3 regions of the Desulfomicrobium norvegicum genome follow, and region 1 is predicted to be linked to each of the others. Evidence: riboswitches for the same ligand, from Rfam matches in the RefSeq annotation. Region 1 holds a riboswitch; each other region holds the start of a gene.
The links. Region 1 has a riboswitch for thiamine pyrophosphate ahead of thiM (hydroxyethylthiazole kinase). Riboswitches for the same ligand answer to the same signal wherever they lie in the genome.

Region 1 (7,474 bases):
TAAACGAAGCCGGGCGGCAGCGATCAAGCTGCCGCCCGGCTTCGTTTATTCGGGATAGGGCTTGTCGGTTCGCTTAGCGCAATTCCACCGCCCATGTGTCAAGCTCGGGCACATTGGTCACGATCTCTTCGCGCATCAGAAACTCCGCGAAACGTGTGTAGCGCTTGTTGTCGAGAGCTCCAGGGCGCAGGGCGAAGCGGGGCAGGGTGTCCCGCCAGGCGCGGCGGTTCAGTTCGTCGTCCAGGCTGGAACGCTCGCCGGAGACGAAGAGCTTCCAGCTCTCCTCGGGATGATTGATCAGGTACTGCACCCCTTCCTCCAAGGCATCGACAAAGGCGCGCAGCTTGGGGTCCGCCACCTTCGCGGCGGCCGCCACGAGGATCAGTTCATCATAGGCCGGAACCCCGTATTCCTCCACGAAAAAGGCCCGTCCAGGGCGTCCTTCGATATCCATCTGGTTCAGCTCGAAGTTGCGGAACGCGCCGATGACCGCGTCGGTCTGACCCGTGAACAGCGACGGGGACAGGGAGAAATTGACGTTGACCAGCTTGACGTCGGCCATGGTCAGACCTTCCTTTTCGAGCATCACTTTCAAAAGCGCGGTCTCGAACCCGCCCACGGAATAGCCGACGGTCTTGCCCTTCAGGTCGGCGATGGACTTGATGGGGCCGTCCTCAAGCACGACCAGGGAATTGAGCGGCGTGGCCACCAGAGTGGCGATGCGTGTCAGGGGCAGACCTTCCGCCACCTGCATCTGGTGCTGATGCTGGTAGGATACGGCAATGTCGGCCTTCCCGGCGGCCACGAGCTTGGGTGGGTCGTTGGGGTTGGAAGGGGCGATGATTTCCACTTCAAGGCCGTGTTCCTTGAAGAAGCCTTTCTCCAGGGCCACGTAAAGGGGCGCGTGGTCGGGGTTGACGAACCAGTCCAGCAGCACGGTCAGCTTTTCGGCCTGGGCCTGGGTGGCGCAGAGGAGGAGGGTTACGAGGATAAAGGCGATTTTTTTCATGTGGGTATCCTTATGGTTTGGAGAATGTGAAAAGGTTTGCGGTAATGCGGATTTGAGTCGGATTGTCATGGTCGGGGAGGGTTGGTAGCAGTGCGCACGCGAGTCGGATCGCTCCGGGCGGGGGCCGCCAAAACTCCTTCGCTGGCCTCGTAATGTTTTCCCGTCGCTCCTGCCGGACATCGGACAGCGCTTTGGGCGGCCGCGACGGGAAAACAAACGATGCCTGGCTCAGTCAGACAGTTGCCGGCCCCCGCCCGGAGCGATCCGACTCGCTGGGCAGCGGTGGGAGCAAAACACGGCGGATTTTTTGTTTTCATGCTACGGCACCAAGGTTTTGCGCCCTTATCAGGGTCATTCCCGCGCAGGCGGGAATCCATCTTCACCAGGGCCAGGAAGGCACAAATCCCCGCCTGCGCGGGGATGTCCCATGCGTGAGCATTTGTCTTCATTGCATCCCATGTCTTGGCTGCCAGAAAACCAGCCTGGCCAGCAGCCGGTCGATTATGAAATAGAGCGTCAAGGACGTGCCCGCCAGAACGGTCAGGGCCGCGAACATGACGTCGATCTGCATGCGGGCGTTGGCGTGGAGCATGTAGAAGCCAAGGCCCGCGCTGGACCCGACCCATTCCCCGACCACGGCTCCGATGGGCGCCACGGCCGTTGCCACGCGCAGCCCGGCCGCGAAGGCGGGCAGGGCCGAGGGGATGATGATGGTGCGCAGCACGGCCAGGGGCCTTGCGCCCATGATGCGGGCCATCTCCAGCAGGTCGGGTTCGGTGCGCTGCATGCCCGAGTAAAAGGACGACGCCACCGGGAAGAAGATGATCAGCACCGCCATGGCTACCTTGGAGGCCATGCCGTAGCCGAGCCACAGCACCAGGATGGGAGCCAGGGCGAAGACCGGGATGGCCTGGCTGATCACCAGGACGGGCAGCATCCAGCGCTTCAGCAGCGGCGAGAGGATCATGACCAGGGCCGCGCTGCTTCCAAGGACCGTGCCCAGGGCCAGACCAAGCAGGATCTCGGCCAGGGTCGTGCCCAGATGCGAGAGGAGCAGCGGAAACTTTTCGATCAGGGCCGTGGCGACAGGCAGGGGGCCGGGCAGGATGTACGTCGGAGCACCGGTCAGGATGACCAGAACCTGCCACATGATCACAAAGCCGACGGCAAGAATGAAGGGACGCAAGAAGTTCATGCCGCCTCCCCGTTCATCAGCCTTCTCAGCAGCCCCGCGTACAGGCCGGTCACTTCGGAACTTCCGGCCTCGCGCGGGGGCGGACCGGCGGGCTCAATGGTTTCGAGCACCCGCACCGGCGTGCCCCCGAGCACGATGATGTCGTGGCCCAGGCGCAGGGCCTCCATGGGATCATGGGTGACCAGCACCACGGTCGCGCCCTTGGTCAGGCGCGCTGAAAGGTTCTGCAGCCGCACGCGGGTCAGGGCGTCCAGGGCGGAGAAGGGCTCGTCCATGAGGATGACGGGGCGCTCTTCCATGAGGGTGCGCAGGAGCGCCCCGCGCTGACGCATGCCTCCGGACAGGGCCTCGGGCAGCTTGTCCTCGTATCCGGCCAGGCCCGCCTCGTGGATCAGTTCCAGGGCCCTGGCCCGCTTTTCGGGCGAGAGTTCGCCCCGGAGCCTGGCTCCGAGCAGGACGTTGTCCCGCAGGGTCAGCCAGGGCAGGAGCAGGTCGTTCTGGCTCATCCAGGCCACCTGTGTCGAGCCTGTCCCGCCGGAGCCAAAACGGACCTGCCCGGAGAAGTCGAGGTTTGGAGCACCGGCCATGAGCTTCAGGAGGGTCGATTTGCCGCATCCGCTCGGCCCCAGGATGCAGGTCGTCCGTCCGCCCCCGAGGGTCAGGCTCAGGTCCGCGAACAGCGGTCGGCCCTCGAAATCGAGGGAGATGCCTTCAAGGGCGATGCCTGGTGCGGCCTGCGCGGTGGCGGGAGCGTACACGGCTATACGAAGAACCGGTGGAAGTGATGCACCGGCCCGTGTCCCTGGCCGATGACGTAGGCGGCTCCGGCCCGGATGGCTTCGCTGATGTATTCCTTGGCGTTGCGCACGGCCGTTTCCATGTCTTCGCCCCTGGCCAGGTTCGAGGCGATGGCCGAGGACAGGGTACAGCCCGTGCCGTGGTTGTTGCGGGTCTGGATGCGCACGCCCGGCAGGGTCACGACGCGCTTTTCATGGCCGATGTACAGGATGTCGTCGCTGTCGCCCGACTCCAGATGCCCACCCTTGACCAGCACGCTCCCCCGGCCCATGGCCGCGAGGTCCGTCAGCGCTTCCATGGCCGCCGCCTGCGTGGCTATGTCCCGGCCGAGCAGCACCGAGGCTTCGGGCAGGTTGGGTGTGATGAGCGTGGCCATGGGGATGAGCTCCGATTTCAGGGCGTCGATGGCTTCGTCCTGCAAAAGCTTGTCCCCGCTCTGGGCGACCATGACCGGGTCGAGCACGATGATCCCCACCCCGTGTCTGGCCAGCCCCCTGGCCACGGTGCGGATCAGTTCCGGGGAGAAGAGCATGCCGATCTTGACCGCGTCAGCCCCGATGTCGCCAAGCACCGCGTCCATCTGCGCGGCCACGAATTCGACGGGCACGGCGTGGATGCCGGTCACGCCCAGGGTGTTCTGGGCGGTCAGGGCGGTGATGACGCTGGCCCCATAGCAGCCGTGGGCCGCGATGGTCTTGAGGTCGGCCTGGATTCCGGCCCCGCCCCCGCTGTCGGACCCGGCGATGGTCAGTACGCGGTGATATTTGCGCTGGTTCATGAAAGCTCCTTGGCTGCACGGATGATGGTTCTGAGGCGGGAGGCAGCCTCTCTTGGATCTGGGGCCGAGACGATGGCCGAGACCACGGCGATGCCGTCACACCCTGCCCGGATGACCTCGGCCGCGTTGCCCGGGCCGATGCCGCCGATGCCGACCAGGGGCAGGGACACGGCCGCGCGGATGGCGGCCACGCCCTCAAGGCCCAGCGCCGGGGCCGTGTCGGTCTTGGTCGGGGTGGAGAAGACGGGGCTCACGCCCACGTAGTCCGCACCCTCGGCTTCGGCGCGCAGGGCGTCCTCCACGCACTCGGCCGAGATGCCGATGAGCATGCCCGGACCCGTCAGGCGCCGGGCGTCGGCGATGAGCATGTCGGTCTGGCCCAGGTGCACGCCGTCGGCGCCCACGGCCAGGGCCACGTCGATGCGGTCGTTGATGATGAGCGGGACGCCGGTTCCGGCCAGCAATTCACGCACGGCCCGCGCTTCGGCCACGAATTCGCGGGTCGCGCAGCGCTTTTCCCGCAGCTGCACGCAGGTCACTCCCCCGGTCACGGCGGCGCGGACGATGTCCGCGGTGGAGCGGCCAAGGGACAGCCTCCTGTCCGTGACCAGGTACAGGGACAGATCAGGCATGGTGTTCCTCGTGGATGCGGCATTCCTTGGCCAGGTCCTCGGGCGTCAGATTGAAGAGAGCGTCCAGGAGATGGATCTGAAAGGAGCCGGGGCCGGAGGCCTGCGTGCCCGCCCTCTCTCCGGCCAGTCCCAGGAAGGCCAGGGCAGAGGCGGCGGCGGAGACGGGATCGGGGTCCACCGCGTGGAAGGCGCCGACCAGGGCCGTGGCCGAGCAGCCCGTGCCCGTGACGCAGGGCATGAGCGAGTGCCCGCCCTCGATGACCAGCGTGCGCCGTCCGTCGGTGACCAGATCGGTGGGCCCGGTGATGGCCAGGGTGGTGCCCAGTTCGCGGGCCAGGGCCCCGGCGGCCTTGGCTGCGTCCTCGATGGAGTCCGTGGAGTCAACGCCCTTGGTGGTTGCGTTCTGTCCAGCCAGGGACAGGATCTCGGAGGCGTTGCCGCGCACCACGCTGACCTTTGTCCAGGCCAGGATGGATTTCGCGGCCTCGGTGCGCAGGGTCGTCGCTCCAGACCCCACCGGGTCGAGGATGATGGGCTTGCCGAGCGCCGTGGCCCTGCGTCCAGCCTTGAGCATGGCCGCCACCCAGACATCGGTCAGCGTGCCTATGTTCAGTACCAGCGCCCCGGCGTAGGCGACCATCTCTTCGACTTCGTTTTCGGCGTGGGCCATGACCGGAGACGCGCCGCAGGCCAGAAGGGCGTTGGCGGTGTAGTTCATGACCACGAAATTGGTGATGTTGTGAACAAGCGGTTTGTTTTGTCTAAGGGCGCGCAGGTTGTCTGCGGCCTTGCGGGCTGGATCGGACACGGTGCACCTCGCACTGCTGTTGATATTTGGGGCAGCAGGGGCGAGGAATGGGGGGATTGGCCGGTCATGGCCTCAAGTCTTGCAATTCCCTTCGCTGGCATGATCCAGATCAGGTTCAACGGGTATCATCTCAGGCTCCTCGCCACCCCTGCAAAAACTGATTTCTGGCTAGGACAAGCGCGTTTGGCTGTCAAGCTCACTCCCCGGCGACGCAGTTCCGCCCGGCGTCCTTGGCCTTGTAAAGGGCCTGGTCCGCGCGCAGCAGGGTCGTGTCCACGGGTTCGCCGGGCCTGTGAATCGTGAAGCCGATGCTGACCGTCGGGGCGGGAATTTCGTCGCGGATTCTTTGTGCTCCGGTCACGGCCTGGCGCAGTCGTTCCGCCACGACCGGGGCGCTGACTGCGTCGCAGGCCGGGAAGAGGAACAGAAATTCCTCTCCGCCCCAGCGCGCGCACATGTCGTATTCACGCAGGGAAAGTTCCAGGGCCCGGGCCACGGCCTGCAGCAGCTGATCCCCGGCGGCGTGTCCGAAGTTGTCGTTTACCTCCTTGAAATGGTCGAGGTCGGCGATCATGACGGCGAATCCGCCTTCTGGTTTTCGCGTTGCCCGGGAAGCGGCCTCGTCCAGGCGCACGGTCATGTAGCGGCGGTTGGGCAGGCCTGTCAGGGAGTCATAGTTGGAGGCGTGCTCCAGACGCTCCTTGAGCTGATGCAGCATGGTCTGGTACTGGTCGCTGATGCGCACGATTTTTTCCAGCTGCCGGACTTTCTTTTCGTAACTGGCCAGATAGCCCTGGCTGCGCTCGCGTTCGGCGGCCTGAAAACGGTCCGCGATGTGGGTCAGCCGGTCCAGCAGGCGCTGCTGGTCGAGGTAGCGCTCAAAGAGCATGCCAAGCGCTTCCTTCCATCCTTCCGGAGGCGTTTCAGCGCCAAGAATGGCCTCGATGCTCCGCTCTAGACTGTCTTCAGGCGGACACTGCGGCATGATCATGACCTCGGGGCGATGGTGAAGGGAAAGGTGCAGTCTTCCTTGAATTCCTCGGCCAGTTCGCCGACGCGTTCGTTGTCCGGATCATAGTTCCATGCGACGCTGACCGGTCGCCCGCTCTGGTGGGATTCCTCCAGGCGGTCGAAGATGTCCATCATGGCCCGGATGCTGCTGGTGTTGAGATAGATCAGCTCCAGGTCGAAGGCGAGGGGGCGGTCGTCATTCTTCAGAAAATCGTCGATCCAGTCGATGATCGGCTGAAAGAATTCAAAGGGATTCTCGGGGTATGAATCTCCGGCCATGAAGACACGTCCCTGCTCGTTGTCGGCGCGGACCATCGGAGTGCTGGGTGTTTGGGCGATATCTAGATTGTTCATGTTCTTCTCGTACTTTTTTGAGTCTTTCTACAGTACGACGCGCAGGCTCAGGAAGCTTCGCGTCTCGTCGATGTCGCGCACCGTGACAGCCAGGGGGCGTGAGGCCTTGCGGGCCATGTCGATGATCCCCAGACCCGCGCTGCCGTTCAATCCCTCGCGCGGCTGGCGCAGCTGGGTCTTGAAGAGGGCCTTGAGCGCGGCACGGTCCAGGACCGCCAGGCCGTCCACGCGTTCCTTCAGGGTGATTCCGTCCTCGCGGGTGACGACATTGCCCGCGCTGATCACATAGTGTTCATCCTCGCGGGACACGACGATGGCCGCGCTGGCCGCGCCTGTCAGCTTCGGGTGCTGGTCCGCGTAGCGACGGATGTTCTGGGTCATTTCTATATAAACGGAAAAAATGTCGGCCACGGCGCTGGGCGCTTCCTGCTGATGGTTGAGGTAGTCGCGCAGGGCGCGGCCGATCTCCTCGATCAGGGCGGCGTTGATGGGGCCGTTGAAGCAGACCATGATCTGTTGACGGTCAAAGATTTCGCGCAGGTCGTAAAGGTCGGGTGTGCTCATGAAGCGATCTCCTTGGAGGAATCAGCCGGCGTTTGGTCGAAACGAAAGGCCAGCACGGTGATGTCGTCGCGTTGCGGGTTGTCTCCACGGTATTCTTGCAGGGCGGTGGTCAGGGCCTTTTCCTGGGCTGCAAGCGCAAGGCCCGAGTGGGCCTCAAGCCAGTTCACGAAGCCGCTTCGCCCGAAAGGCAAGCCTCTTTGTCCCCCGGATTGGTCCAGAATTCCGTCCGTGACAAGATAAAAAACAGTGTCCGGTTCAAGGTCCAGAGTTCGGCAGGTGAAGTTTCTGGATCGGCGGTCGTTGATTCCGCCCCGGTCACCCCGGT
Region 2 (7,474 bases), on a different contig from region 1:
AAAGCCCCGCAATCTGGCCCCGGATGCGTGCATCCGGGGCCTTTTGCATTTCTTGGGAACGCGCAAATTCAAGTTTTTCGCCGATCGTCCGATACGTCATACAGGGCATGGACGCCCCTTTTGACGCAATACCCGTGGCCATGGACGGCCGAGGAGGCGAAAATGAGTTTGCGCGTGGACAAACCCCAGGCTCAGGGAAGATGGAGAGAAGGCCAGCTTTCCTGGGACATGGGACATCAGAAAAAGAGACAGCAGAAGAACCAGTCCCCTGACGGCGAAACGTCCAGCAAGGATGCGGAAAACGGATCGCTGTACAATTCCAAGGGAGACCTCATCCCTCTTTCCTCTTCCCTGAAAACAGGCACCTGATCATCGGGCGCGGTCCGCCGCGTCCTCAAGACGAAGCAAGGCCAGCAGGTCCTCGTGGACTAGGCCGTTGGTGGCCACGATCATGTGGCCACCAAGGCCGTACTCTCCGTCCAGACCGCCGACCCGCCCCCCGGCTTCCTCCACCAGCAGCCATCCGGCGGCTGTGTCCCAGGGCTTGAGGCCGGTCTCGTAATATCCCTCGAACCGTCCGCAGGCCGTGTAGGCCAGGTCCACGGCCGCCGAACCGAGGCGCCGGATGCCTTGGGAAGCGAGCAGCACCCTTTGCAGCCGCAGGCAGATCTCATCGACCTCCGTATAAAAGGAATAGGGGAATCCCGTGGCGATGAGGGAATTCTGCATGCTTGCCTCGCGGCTGACGCCGATGCGGGTCCCGTTCAAAAAGGCCCCCTGGCCGCGCACAGCCCAGAAAAGCTCTTCGAGCATCGGCACGTAGACCGCGCCCATCTCCACCCGTCCCTCCTTCCACAGGGCCACGGACACGGCGACAATGGGCAGGCCGTGGGCGTAGTTGGTGGTGCCGTCCACGGGATCGACGATCCAGGTCAGCGCGCCGGGATCAAGGGACACGTGCGATTCCTCGGCCAGGACCGTGGAGCCGGGAAGCAGCGCCGGCAAACCCTCAAGCAACAACTTCTCCACCGCCAGATCGGTCTGGGTGACCAGATCGATGCGGCCCTTGAAGGTGATCTCCTTGGCGTCGTTCCATTGTGCGCGCACCACCCCGCCCGCCTGCCGCACGCAGGCCAAAAAACCGTCCACCAACTGTTTATCCATGATTTCCCTCCGTTTACTGAATTCTGCTTGCGCTTCGTCTTCAGTCCGGTAAATATACAACTTGAAAAAGCAACTTGTGTTTCCTGCCTTCGCCCCGCCGCCACCTTGTTCCCGCTCCGGGGTGCGACAGACCTGAAAAAAACACAAGCCCCAAGCCTCCGCCTCCTCCTCAGGATCATTGAGGAATCGCCGAGGCGACCGGGAGCCGCTGCACCCGTCGCGGCCAACAGTCAGCCCAAGGATCGGACTTATGCTTATCGGAATCGATGTCGGAGGAACCCACACGGACGGCGTCTGCATCCGGGACGGCCGGGTGGAAGCCATGGCCAAGGTCCCCACGGATCACGACAACCTGCTCGCGACCATCACCGAGGCGTTGTGCGCCATCCTGAAGGATTGCAAGGGCGCGGAAATCCGCACCATCAACCTGAGCACCACTCTTTCCACCAACTCCATCGTCACCGGCCACACCGAAAAAGTGGGCATGTTCGTCATCCCCGGACCGGGAATCGACGCGGGAGCATACGCGCTGGGCACCCAGTACCATATCCTGTCAGGATGCGTCGACCACCGCGGAGCCATCTCCGCCAAGGCCAGGGTGGACCAGATCAAGCCCATGGCCGCACGCTGCCGCGAAGAGGGCATCCGCGTCTACGGAGTGGTGGGCAAATTCTGCACGCGCAATCCCGAACAGGAAACGGCCATGGCCGAGGCCCTCGCCCCGCAAGCCGATTTCGTGACCCAGGGGCACCGCGTATCCGAATCCCTCAATTTCGGACGGCGCATCAGCACCGTCTATTACAACTCGGCCGTCTGGCGCACCTTCAACGCCTTTGCCGACGCGCTTGAGCAGAGCCTCAAAGACCTGGACATCCAGGCCGACATCAACATCGTGAAAGCCGACGGCGGGACCATGCCCCTGAAGCTGGCCCGGGAGATCCCGGTGCAGTCCATCTTCTCCGGGCCTGCCGCCTCGGTCATGGGCATCCTCAGCACCTCGCCGGTGCAGGAGGACGCGCTGATCCTCGACATCGGCGGCACCACCACGGACATGGCCGTGCTCCTGGACGGCGTCCCGCTCCTGGAGCGCGACGGCATCTCCATCGGCGAACACCCCACCCTGGTGCGGGCGCTAAAAGTCGAATCCATCGGCATCGGCGGCGACTCGTTCATCAGCTCCCGCGACGGCCAACTGCGGGTCGGACCGGATCGCCACGGCCCGTGCATGGCTGCCGGCGGACCCGCCCCGGCGCTCATGGACGCCATGAACGTCCTCGGACACGCCTCTTTCGGCGACCGGGAGCGCTCGGCCAAGGGCATCAAGGAAGTGGCCATGACCCAGGGCCTGTCCGCCCGTGAATGCGCCGAACAGGCCGTCAGCCTGGCCATGGACATCCTCAAGAAAAAGGTTGCGGCTTTCCTGGCGGCCATCAATGCCCGCCCGGTCTACACCATCCAGGAAATTCTGGAGGACCGGATCGTGCGTCCCAAGAGCATCCTGGTCATCGGCGGTCCGGCCGTGGCCATGGTCCCGCTCCTGGAAGAAGCCTTCGGCCTGCCCGTGGTGGCCCCGCAGCACGCGGAAGTGGCCAACGCCATCGGCGCATGCCTGACCCGGCCGACCCAGTCCCTGGTCCTGACCGTGGACACCTCGCGCGGCAGCTTCACCGTGCCGGGCCTTGGCATCCACAAGACCGTCAAGCGCACCTACACCCTTGAAGAGGCCGTGCACGACGCCACCACCATGTTGCGGGCCGAGCTGGACCGTCAGGGCATTCCCGCAGAAGAAGGCGATATCCAGGTCATCCAGGCCGATGCCTTCAACATGGTCGAGGGGCACTACACCATCGGCCGTAACATCCGTGTCCGCTGTCAGATGCGACCCGGCGTCACCACCATCCTGGCATCCTGAACGGAGGGACCATGCTCACCGCACAATCAAGCCTCGGCATCATTTTCTTCCCGGCCTTCGACTGGGCCATCTCCCCCACCCACCCCGAACGGGAGGAGCGACTGCTCTACACCCAGGACCAGTTCCGGGAAGAGGGCATCTTCGACATCGAGGGCATCCGCGAATACCGCCCCCTCGTGGCCGAGGAAAAAGACATCATGCGCGCCCATTTCTGCTTTCCCAGCGTGAAGTCCGTCTGCACGGATTCGCATTTCATCTCGGCCGGCGGAGTCATCCGCGCGGCCCAGCTGGTCATGCAAAAGGAACGGCAACGCGCCTTCGCGGTGGTCCGGCCTCCCGGGCACCACGCCATGCGCACGGTCCACGGCAGCCGCGGCTTCTGCAACATCAACATCGAAGCGGTCATGATCGAATGGATCCGTGAGAACTACGGCAACCTGCGCGTGGCCATCATCGACACGGACTGCCACCACGGCGACGGCACCCAGGACATCTACTGGCATGACCCGGACGTGCTCTTCATCTCGCTGCATCAGGACGGCCGCACCATCTATCCCGGCACGGGCTTCCCCTCGGAATCCGGCGGCCCCAAGGCCCTGGGCCGGACCATCAACGTGCCCATGCCCCCGCGCACCTCGGATGAAGGCTATCTCATGACCGTGGAGAGGATCGTCATGCCCATCCTCGATCACTTCAAACCCGACCTGATCATCAACTCCGCCGGGCAGGACAACCACTTCTCCGACCCCATCACCAACATGAACTTCACGGCCCAAGGCTACGCCAAGCTCACCCAGATGCTCAAACCAGACATCGCGGTGCTCGAAGGCGGATACGCCATCAAGGGCGCGCTGCCCTACGTCAACCTGGGCATCAGTCTGGCGCTGGCCGGAGTGGATTTCTCCGCCGTGCAGGAACCCGATCTGGACCGGGAGAAGATTCGCGAACAAAAATCCACCATCGACTATCTCGAAGCCCTGTGCGACCAGCTGCCGGAAGTCTACTTCAACCCCAGGCCCTCGGAGGCCGTGCGCGAGGGCGGATATTTCACGCGCCGCCGCTCCATCTACTACGACACGGACGACATCACCGAGACCCAGGTCGAGCGTCTCAAGGACTGTCCGCACTGCCCGGGACTTCTCATCATCGAGAGCGAAACCGCCAAAACGCCCAAATCCCTGGGACTGCACGTGCCGGTTCAGGGCTGCGACATGTGCAGCCAGGAAGCCGAGGAGCGTTTCGCCAAATCCCGCCAGGCAGGCTTCGCCCACGCCCAGCTCTCCGACCGCGTGACCAAAAGATACGAATACGCCAAATAAAAGGCGCCGGGCAGAGGGCTCCCCTCTGCCCGGCCCCCCTTCCAAACGACGCCGATCATGCCCTGAATCCATCCCCCTGCCTTCTGATTTCATTTACTTTCAAACAGCCAACATAAGGATGGATTCCCGCCTTCGCGGGAATGACTATTTTTTGCTGCGATAGATTGAATCCTGGACGGCGACATCAAGAACAGACAGGCAACAGCAGGATGGATTCCCGCCTTCGCGGGAATGACTATTTTTTGCTGCGACAGATTGAATCCTGGTCGGCGACATCAAGAACAGACAGGCAACAGCAGGATGGATTCCCGCCTTCGCGGGAATGACTACTTTTTGTTGCGACAGATTGAATCCTGGACGGTGACATCAAAACAGACAGGCAACAGCAGGATGGATTCCCGCCTTCGCGGGAATGACTACTTTTTGCTGCGACAGATTGAATCCTGGACGGCGACATCAAAACAGACAGGCAACAGCAGGATGGATTCCCGCCTTCGCGGGAATGACTACTTTTGCTGCGACAAATTGAATCCTGGTCGGCGACATCAAGAACGCTCATTAACGCATCAACTCAACTATTCGAAATAAAAGAAGAAATAACTACCTTCACAACACAACGACGAAGCCTCGAACGTCCGGCAGCGTTGCGGGGTGTTTTGGGCAAGGGCCGGCGACTGTCTGACCGATCCAGGCATCGTTTGTTCAGCCGTCGCGTGTCGTCCAGAGCGCGATCCACTTTTCAGGGGGGGCGACGGCTGAACTCTACGAGGCCAAAGAGGAAGTCTTTGCCTTCACAACGCAACGACGGAGCCTCGAACGTCCGGCAGCGTTGCGGGGTGTTTTGGGCAAGGGTCGGCGACTGTCTGACCGATCCAGGCATCGTTTGTTCAGCCGTCGCGTGTCGTCCGGAGCGCGAGCCGCTGTCCAGAGGGGCGACGGCTGAACTCTACGAGGCCGGAGAGGGAGTTTCGGCGGCCCTTGCCCAAAACACCCCGCAACGCTCACTCGGTGACCTGACCTGTCTTCGCAACCCGCTTCATCATCGCAAACCACCTCATCATCGCAAATCACCTCATCATCGCAAATCACCTCATCCTCATCCTCACCTTTACAACCCCGCCCGATCCACATAATGCTACCCATCACAAGCTGGGGGAGCCCGATGGGCTGAGAGGGAACACGTTCCCGACCCTTACGACCTGACGCAGATCATGCTGCCGTAGGGAAGCTGGTTCCGGAAAACACCCATTCATCGAACCGCGCCCCATCCGGCGCGGTTTTCTTTTTGCGCTCCGCCCGGCCTGCAACAAAAACGCGGAGGCACCCATGCACATCATCGTCAACGGACGCACCCAGGACATAAAAACCGGCCAGACCCTGCACGGTCTGATCCTGTCCATGAATCTCGATCCTGCCGTGGTCGTGGCCGAACTGAACCAGAGCATCGTGCCCGGCGACAAATTCGCCGCCACCAGCCTGTGCGACGGCGACCGGCTCGAACTGCTGAGCTTTGTCGGCGGCGGCTGATCCTGCCCCGGCAATGACGACCAGACACCTTTCCCACACCGCAAACAGCGAGAATCACCATGGAACATACCGATATTTTTGAAATCGGCGGCAAGCGCCTGAGCAGCCGCCTGTTCACCGGCACGGGCAAGTACGGCAACGACGCGCTCATCGCGCCCGTGTGCGAAGCCTCCGGCTCCGAGGTCATCACCGTGGCCCTGCGCCGCGTGGACCTGGACGGCAAGACGGACAACGTCATGAAGCACATCCCCTCCCACATGACCCTGCTGCCCAACACCTCCGGGGCGCGCAACGCCGACGAGGCCGTGCGCATCGCCCGTCTGGCCCGGGCCATGGGCTGCGGGGACTGGATCAAGATCGAGGTCATTTCCGACAACCGCTACCTGCTGCCCGACGGATACGAGACCGCCAAGGCCACGGAAACTCTGGCCAGGGAAGGCTTCGTGGTCCTGCCGTACATGAATCCCGATCTCTACGTGGCCCGCTCCCTGGCCGATGCCGGGGCGGCGGCGATCATGCCGCTGGGGGCGCCCATCGGCACCAACCGGGGCCTTCGGACCGAAGAGATGATCCGCATCCTCATCGAGGAGATGGAGCTGCCCATCATCGTCGACGCAGGCATCGGCGCTCCCAGCCAAGCCTGCCGGGCCATGGAGATGGGGGCGGCGGCCTGTCTGGTCAACACGGCCATCGCCACGGCCGCTGATCCCGTGCTCATGGGCCGGGCCTTCGGACGGGCGGTGACGGCCGGACGCGAAGCCTGGCTGGCCGGGCCCGGGGCGGTCGCCACCCTGGCCCAGGCCTCCTCGCCCCTGACCGGATTTCTGGACCGGACGGAAGGCGCGTCATGAGCTTTCTGTCCGAAGCCCTTCGTCTGGGCCAGACTCCCCTGCATCTCGAAACCGTGAGCGGGGATGACGTGCGCCGTGCCGTGGACCTCCCGCGCGTCGATGCATCCGCATTCGCGGCCCTGCTCTCCCCGGCCGCGGACGAGCACCTGGAGAGCATGGCCGCCCGCGCCCACGCGCTGACCCTGAGCCATTTCGGCCGCACGGTGAGTCTGTTCACCCCGCTTTACGTCTCCAACCATTGCGCCAACCACTGCCGCTATTGCGGGTTCGCGGCCCCAAACAGCATTCCGCGCAGCCAGCTCAGCCTGGACGAGGTCCGGGCCGAGGGCGAGGCCATCGCCGCCACGGGGTTAAGGCACCTGCTCCTCTTGACCGGAGAGGCCCCGCGCAAGGCGGGCGTTGCGTATCTGGAAGCCTGCGTGCAGGTGCTGCGCCCCCTGTTTCCCTCCATATCCGTGGAGGTCTACCCCATGGAAACGGCGGATTACGCGCGCCTGACCCGGGCGGGCGTGGACGGGCTGACGGTTTTCCAGGAAACCTATGACCCGGTCCTTTACGCCGAGCTGCACCCGGCCGGACCCAAGCGGGACTATGCGTTTCGGCTGAACACTCCGCAGCGTGGAGCCGAGGCGGGCATGCGCGTGGTCAACATCGGGGCGCTCCTTGGTCTGACCGACTGGCGGCAGGAAATTTACGCCGTC
Region 3 (7,474 bases), on a different contig from region 1:
GCAGGTCTTTCCTTCGCTGGCGCGGTTTTCCTCCCAGCGGCGCCGGGGCAGATCTTTATCCAGGGCCGCCGCGAACATGCCTTCCCAGTCCAGTTCCTTGCGGCAAACGGACAAAGCGCGGTCCCTGTCCATGGCGCCTTGAACGCCCTTGGCGATATCACCGGAATGCGCCGCGATGAGCGTACTGATCACGCCCTGATGCACATCGTCCATGTCAGGCAGGCAGAGATGCTCGGCGGGAGTCACATAGCACAGAAAATCCGCACCCGCGGCCGCCGCGACAGCCCCTCCGATGGCGGCGGTGATGTGGTCGTACCCAGGCGCTATGTCCGTGGTCAAAGGGCCCAGCACATAAAAGGGCGCGCCGTCGCAGATGCGCTTTTGCAGCATGACATTGCCCGCGATCTGATTCAGGGGCATGTGTCCCGGCCCCTCGATCATGACCTGGACACCTCTGGCCCTGGCCCGCCTGCCCAGTTCCCCGATGACCAGCAGCTCCTGGATCTGCGCGGAGTCCGTGGCGTCGCTGACCGCTCCGGGGCGCAGTCCGTCACCCAGGCTCAGGGTGACATCGAAGCGGAACGCGATGTCGAGGAGTCTGTCGAATTCCTCCAGCAACGGATTTTCACGGTTGTTGCGTTCCATCCAGGCCGCCAGGAGCGCCCCGCCCCGGCTGACGATCCCGGCCACCCGATCCTGCCCATGCGTCCTGGCCACGGCCTGGCGGGTCACACCGCAGTGCACGGTGATGTAATCAAGCCCCTCCGCGCACTGCGCCTCGATGGATTCGAGCAGCAAGGAGGCGGTCATGGCTTCTATTGAGTGTCCGGCATCGACCAGATCGGCGGCCACCGCATACAGAGGAACGGCCCCGACCATGACCGGCGAATGATGCAGGATCGCACGCCTGGTGGTCATCAGATCGCGGCCCGTGGACAGGTCCATGACGCTGTGCGCTCCGGCCCTGACCGCGACGTCTAGCTTGGCCAACTCAATGTCCAGCGCACCCTGCACTCCGGATGTACCGATGTTGGCGTTGACCTTGGTTTTCAGGCCCGCGCCAATCCCCTCGACGGAAAAAGTCCGCCCCACGTTTTTTGGAATGACGATCCGCCCCTGCGCAACGCCCTCACGGATGATTTCAGGATCCAGACTCTCCTTCTCCGCCACTACCCGCATTTCAGGGGTAATCGTTCCCTCTCGGGCTAAACTCGACTGTGTCATGTTGACCTCGGTTGAAAATGAAAAAAGCCGTTCTCCAGCAAAGGAAAACGGCCGCACGAGCGTCACCATGTTTTTTCGTTTTCCTACGCTGGAATTATCCAGATCAGGTTCAAAGGGTATAATCTCAGACTCATGCGAGCCACCCCTAACTTCTGTCGTGGTGCTTAGTCGGTTCCAAACCCAAGGTCAACGGCGGGATCTTTCAAGGTGCGAACCCTGCGATCCGGTGGCGCAGGGCGATTATTTCTTCGCGTAGCGGGTCCTCGCCCGGCAAATCCCGCACGGCCTCGTCCAAAAGCCTCAAGGCCTCGGCTTTCTCGCCAGTTCGGGACAGGACCAGCGCCCGGGTGCTCTTGAAAAGCACGTTGCCGGGCTCGATCTTCAGAGCCTGGGCGGACCATTTCAGAGCGTCCCGCTCCTGCCCCAGATTTGTCTGGGCAAAGGCCAGATTGTTCATGGCTTCAGGATTTTCTGGATTTCGCTTCAGGGCCTGCCGGTAACTGGCCGCGGCTTCTTTCCAATCACCCAGGGCCGCGTGCACGTTGCCCAGATTGATGAGCGGCTGATCCCAGGAGCGGTCCCTGGCGGCCGCGGTTTCGTAGGCCCCGAGGGCCAGATCAAGTTCTCCGGAGGCCTCGTAGGAGGCCCCCAGATCATTGTGCTCCCTGGCATCCAGCGGATCGGAGAGCACGACAATCCTGGGCGTGGCGCAGCCGCCCAGGGCAAAGGCGAGGCAAAGGACAAGACAGCATGCAAGGCGCACGGTTCACTCCAGAAACAGATATAGTCGGTTCATGCGTTCCCAGCGGTCGAGCAGCTCGCGGTCGAGCAGGAACATGTCCCCGCTGGTACCAATGTGCATGAGCAGCCCGGCGGAATCGTATCCATAGACAACCACGTAATGCCCCTGGCTGAACATCTTCGTGCCCATGTCGAGCATGAGGATGACCGGCCCTCCAGAGTCGATCATTGCTCGGACCATGTCCAGGTCGCCGCGCCCGGATCGGGTCGTGAAACCCAGGGACCGGGCATGGTTCTCCATGTCGGGAAGCAGCGATCGCTCAAGGCCCGGGGTGAAGACGCGGCGCGTCACTTCATCCAGCGCAACATTCCTGCCGTGAAAAGCCAGCACCGAGGCCAGGGCCGCCGGTCCGCAGTCATTGACCTTGGTCTGGGGAACGAACGGAACCTGTAGACGCACCGCACGGGGAAAAGAGTCCTGAACCGGCTGAAAGGCGGGGCGCTGCATACACCCCGCACAGGAGAACACCAGAATCAGGAGCAGCGGGCAAAGCGCTCTAGCTGATGACAATGCGCTTGTCGCTTATGTGCAGGATGAGCACGACCAGCAAAATGACCAGCAGGACCGCGATGACCGCCCCGAGAATGCCGCCGCCCACGTCGCCGGAGAGACCGGCCAGCTGATGCAGCTGCTCGTCGGAAAGCGAACCGAGCTTGGCGTCCACCTCTTCCGGAGTCAGGCCGTAGTCAGCCAGCCGCTGGGTCACGACCTTGTTCTCCAGGGCGCTCTGGATGGAAGCGATGTCGGCGCTGCGCTCGGACACGATCTCGCCCGAAGACAGGCGGCTTTGCGCCAGAAAGGCATCGGCGTTGGACGGAATGAACGCGATAAAGAGATAAGCGACCAGAATCGGCCAGCACACGCGCGTGTTGAAAAACCATTTTTGTCGATTCATGCTTCAAGCCTCCATGAAATTACGGTCACAAGCTCCACTACTTCCCGGCGCACACCGGCGACATCTGTCAGACGGAGCAATCCTTTGGGAAAAGTAACCGCTTCTTACAGCGTCCGAGGCTTGATAGTCAAACCGCTTCCATGCGCAAGCCCCGCTGCATGCCGAAATGGACGACATCGCGAACATCCGGCTTGCACGACATGGACGAACGCGAGGGACCGCATACAAAAATTCGCTTGACGTCGTTGCGTTCAAATCGGCCAATCATGAACTTCAAAGAATTTAGCAACGAACCGGAACGACGTATGACAAAGATTTATCCTGCATCGTGACTTGGCGTGTTACATTTCAAATGTCTTACACATAGACCTATTGACATTCACCAGTATTAAGACTTTAGATTTAAAAACTACAGCATTTGTTTTTGCACAAAAGTGAAAAAGGACCTTTGGTTGAAATAGAACGCGATGCATCCTGCAAAAAGCGCTTTCTATTCTCAAACCACCCAAGGAGTGTTCAATGAGCCCCAATTTGGCCAAACCTTTCATAAGCGCAACCAAGCATGTACTCTCCGCCACTGCGGCTCTTGAGGTCGTGGCTGGCCCGCCCTATGTGAAAAAAGACAAGATTGCCTGCGGCTGTGTTTCCGCGTTGATCGGCATCACCGGCGACAAAAAAGGGACTTTCTGCATCTCTTTCGACAAGAACACGGCCGTTTACATAGTCCGGCAAATGCTCGGCGACGCCATCGAGGATGTCGTGCAGGACGTGCAGGACGCCATGGGCGAAATCACGAACATGATCTCCGGCCATGCACGGGTCGGCCTGGTCGATCTGGGCTTTAAACTGCAAGGCTCCACACCGTCGGTCATCATGGGAGACAACCACTCAATATCATACCGGACCTCGGCGCGGGCCATCGCCATCCCCTTTTCCTGTCAGGCTGGAAAGTTCACCCTCGAATTCTGCTTCGACTAGAACGACCCGCATCGTAGTCACAAAGGCAGAGGCATCGTCACACCAATGGCGCTAGGCACGCTCCAGCCCGAAAGAGGCTGGACAGCCGATTTACGCCCCGACTGCCATCCTCCGACCGCTTCCTCCCGAACTCCGCCGTCCCGAAAGCGATCTCTCGAAAGCCCTGCCGATTGGTATCGCCATGCCGTCATTGCGGTTCGAATACAAAAACAGTAATCACTCTCAAAAGCATCCCTTTTTTGCATCCAACCCCACTGGAGCGCCATGTCTTCTCAAGATCAAAATCCACTCGCCGGACAAGGCTGGAATTTCGACAATACCTACACCCGTCTGCCCGAATCACTTTTCGTGCGTCAAAAGCCTGTGGCTGTAAAAAAGCCGGGCCTTGCCCTCCTGAACCGCGAACTGGCGTCGTCCCTGGGCCTTGATGCGGACAGCCTCGACGGTCCGGAAGGGGCCGCCGTTTTTGCCGGAAACAGCCTCCCCGCAGGAGCGGACCCCATTGCCCAGGCCTACGCGGGGCATCAGTTCGGACATTTCACCATGCTCGGCGACGGCCGCGCCATTCTCCTTGGCGAACATGTCACCGCCAAGGGCGAGCGCTTCGACATCCAGCTCAAGGGCTCGGGCCAGACCCCATTTTCCCGCCGGGGCGATGGACGCGCGGCCCTTGGGCCCATGCTCCGCGAATACGTCATCAGCGAGGCCATGCACGCCCTTGGAATCCCGACCACGCGCAGCCTCGCCGTGGCCACCACCGGCGAACCCGTACACCGCGAAACAACCCTGGCGGGAGCCGTCCTGACCCGCGTGGCGAGCAGCCACATCCGCGTGGGCACCTTTGAATACCTTGCGGCGCGCGGCAAGACCGAGGACCTGCGCATCCTGGCCGAATACACCATCCGCCGACATTACCCGGAACTTGCCGAGGCCAGAACCCCCTTCCTTGAACTGCTGCGCGCGGTCATGGAGGGCCAGGCCCGGCTCGTGACCAGCTGGCTGCATGTCGGCTTCATCCACGGAGTCATGAACACCGACAACATGGCCCTGTGCGGAGAAAGCATCGACTACGGCCCATGCGCGTTCATGGACGCATACGACCCGGCCACCGTATTCAGCTCCATTGATCGCGACGGACGCTATGCCTACGGCAACCAGCCCTCCATTGCCCAATGGAACCTGACACGCCTGGCCGAAACCCTGCTCCCGCTGCTGCATGAGCATGAGGAAAAGGCCACGGCCCTGGCCCAGGAGACCCTGGAGGAATTTCCGGCGATGTTCCGGCGGCACTGGATTGAAGGCATGCGGGCCAAACTTGGCCTGTTCACGGCCGAGGACGAGGACGCGTCCCTGGCCCAGGAGCTGCTGAAGCTCATGCAGGAAGGCGGCGCGGACTATACCCTGACGCTGCGCGGGCTCACGGAAGAGACTCCGGATGGTTCATTTTACCGCGACATCGGTTTCATGCGCTGGCGAGAGCGCTGGGAAGCGCGGCTGGCCCGACAGCACGAGACACCCGAGGAGTCGCGCATTCTCATGCGCGCGCACAACCCGGCCGTCATCCCGCGCAACCGCCGCGTGGAGGAGGCGCTGGAAGCGGCAACCCTGAAAAACGACCTTGAGCCCATGAAGCGACTTCTGGACGCCCTGTCCACCCCCTTCGAAGACCGGCCCGAACACGCGCGCTACCGCAATCCGGCTCCGCTTGACGCCGATTACCGGACATTCTGCGGAACATGACGCGTTGACCATCAACCATGAGAAAAGCGGATGTGTTCCTCATCGTCGATGATCATGATTCGTGGATGCACTCGCCCTTCTTTTTACGGCCGGACCCAAGGACCGGGAGTTCGATGATGAAGCGCGTGCCTTCGCCTGGGCGGGACTCCAAACGCATCCTGCCATCGTGGCCACGGGTGATGATGAAATAGGACACGGAAAGGCCGAGCCCCGTGCCCACTCCCGGCGGCTTTGTGGTGAAGAACGGCTCGAAGGCCCGGCGCTGCACTTCGGGCGGCATGCCCGGACCGTTGTCCTCCACTTCCAGCACCACATGATCCGCCTCGGTCTTCATGCGCACCACGATGCGCGGCCTCACCACCTCCGGCCGGGCCGAAGCCATGGCCTGGGCCGCATTGCGCAGCAGGTTCAAAAACACCTGCTCGATTTCGGTCTCCGTGCACCTGACGGCGGGAAAATTATCAGCGCACTCCCATACAATTTCTATCCGCTTGAAATCATAACTCTTCTTCAGGTCGTAGTCCTTGTCTGCCAACAGCATGGCCCGTTCGATGACGGCGCGCATATCGCAAAGGCTGCGCTTTGATTCGCTGCGGCGACTAAAATCAAGCATGTGCCGGATGATGTCCGCGGCTCTCACGGAAGCATCCTGGATATTGCGGATAAAATCGTAGAGCCCCCGGATTCGCATATACCGATCGAACAAATCCATATCGAGGCCGATACCTTGGGCCGCCTCGATGTTCTTGGGAAAATCCGGCCGGCTTCTCTGCACGAGGTTCTGGCTGCTGACCATGATGATGCCGAGCGGATTGTTGATCTCATGGGCCACGCCTGCCGCGATCCCGCCCACGGAAATCATCTTTTCGCTCTGGATCATGAGTTCCTGCATATGCTTGAACTCCGTGACATCATGCAGCACGGCCAGAACGCATTTCTCGTCATCAACCGTCAGAAGCTGGCTTGAAAGCACGCACGAAATCGCTTTTCCACCCTTGCATCCCAGGGAAAAATCGATGTTGTCGATCTGTCCGCTCTGCTGCATGCTTCGCCGCACAACCTCGCGCATGGCCGGATCGGCATAGAGCCCAAGCTCAAACGCGGTCTTGCCCACGGCCTCATGATGGGCGAAGCCCGTCAGCCGGGAAAAGGCTTCGTTGACGTCGATGATCCGCCCCTCGGCCAGGTTCATGAGAATGATGACATCGGGCGAAAGCCTGAACAGCTGCGAAAATTTCTCTTCCGACTGTCGCAGTCGCTCTTCGGCCTGCTTGCGCTCCGTAATGTCGATGCCGATGCCCGTCAGATAGGTTTTTCCGTCGATGACCACGGCCACTCCGGAAAAATAGAAGGGAACGGCTCGCCCGTCCCTGGTGAGCATTTCGGCCTCGACCGTGGCCATCCCATCCTTGAGGCCCCTTTCAAGTGCGGCCCGAATATTGGAGGCATGGGGCTCCCGCCCGCCAAACCAGTCGAGAATACTGCGCCCCAGCATCTCGTCGGCCGAGAATCCGGTCATCGATTCGTGCGCCCTGTTCCAGCGCACGAGCCTGCCCTTGCTGTCGTACAAAAACAAAAGTCCGGGCACGCTCTCGAAGATGGCCTGGGTCAGCATCCGCTCCAGGGCAAGCTCGCGTTCGGCCTGCTTGCGGGCACTGACATCCTCGACCACGCCGTTCAAGAACAGCGGACGGCCTTGTGCGTCCTGCTGAATCGAAGCGGTCAGGACGCCCTCGAAGTGCGAGCCGTCCTTGCGCACGAACTCCACCTCCATGCTCAAAGCACCTTCGGAAGACAGCAGCGCTCGCAAATATGCCTCGCGAGCCGAAGGCTCC

Region 2: another riboswitch for thiamine pyrophosphate. It lies ahead of thiS (sulfur carrier protein ThiS); the one in region 1 lies ahead of thiM (hydroxyethylthiazole kinase).
Region 3: another riboswitch for thiamine pyrophosphate. It lies ahead of thiC (phosphomethylpyrimidine synthase ThiC); the one in region 1 lies ahead of thiM (hydroxyethylthiazole kinase).

Annotation. Positions count from the first base shown of each region.
Region 1 covers NZ_FOTO01000007.1:125,335-132,808, reverse strand. The annotation lists gene BMZ24_RS11930 (ABC transporter substrate-binding protein) at 74-1,009, opposite strand; gene BMZ24_RS11925 (ABC transporter permease) at 1,455-2,204, opposite strand; gene BMZ24_RS11920 (ABC transporter ATP-binding protein) at 2,201-2,962, opposite strand; gene thiD (bifunctional hydroxymethylpyrimidine kinase/phosphomethylpyrimidine kinase) at 2,965-3,780, opposite strand; gene thiE (thiamine phosphate synthase) at 3,777-4,412, opposite strand; gene thiM (hydroxyethylthiazole kinase) at 4,405-5,220, opposite strand; TPP riboswitch at 5,288-5,379, opposite strand; gene siaD (biofilm regulation diguanylate cyclase SiaD) at 5,417-6,211, opposite strand; gene siaC (biofilm regulation phosphoprotein SiaC) at 6,208-6,585, opposite strand; gene siaB (biofilm regulation protein kinase SiaB) at 6,613-7,149, opposite strand; gene siaA (biofilm regulation protein phosphatase SiaA) at 7,146-7,474, opposite strand, start outside.
Region 2 covers NZ_FOTO01000020.1:11,450-18,923, forward strand. The annotation lists gene BMZ24_RS18385 (hypothetical protein) at 163-369, shown strand; gene BMZ24_RS18390 (inositol monophosphatase family protein) at 370-1,164, opposite strand; gene BMZ24_RS18395 (hydantoinase/oxoprolinase family protein) at 1,415-3,076, shown strand; gene BMZ24_RS18400 (histone deacetylase family protein) at 3,088-4,395, shown strand; TPP riboswitch at 5,537-5,638, shown strand; gene thiS (sulfur carrier protein ThiS) at 5,722-5,922, shown strand; gene BMZ24_RS18410 (thiazole synthase) at 5,982-6,773, shown strand; gene thiH (2-iminoacetate synthase ThiH) at 6,770-7,474, shown strand, end outside.
Region 3 covers NZ_FOTO01000001.1:47,229-54,702, forward strand. The annotation lists gene thiC (phosphomethylpyrimidine synthase ThiC) at 1-1,224, opposite strand, end outside; TPP riboswitch at 1,288-1,381, opposite strand; gene BMZ24_RS00205 (tetratricopeptide repeat protein) at 1,427-1,987, opposite strand; gene BMZ24_RS00210 (cysteine peptidase family C39 domain-containing protein) at 1,991-2,473, opposite strand; gene BMZ24_RS00215 (PA2779 family protein) at 2,523-2,921, opposite strand; gene BMZ24_RS00220 (chemotaxis protein CheX) at 3,441-3,899, shown strand; gene BMZ24_RS00225 (protein adenylyltransferase SelO) at 4,164-5,639, shown strand; gene BMZ24_RS00230 (PAS domain-containing sensor histidine kinase) at 5,692-7,474, opposite strand, start outside.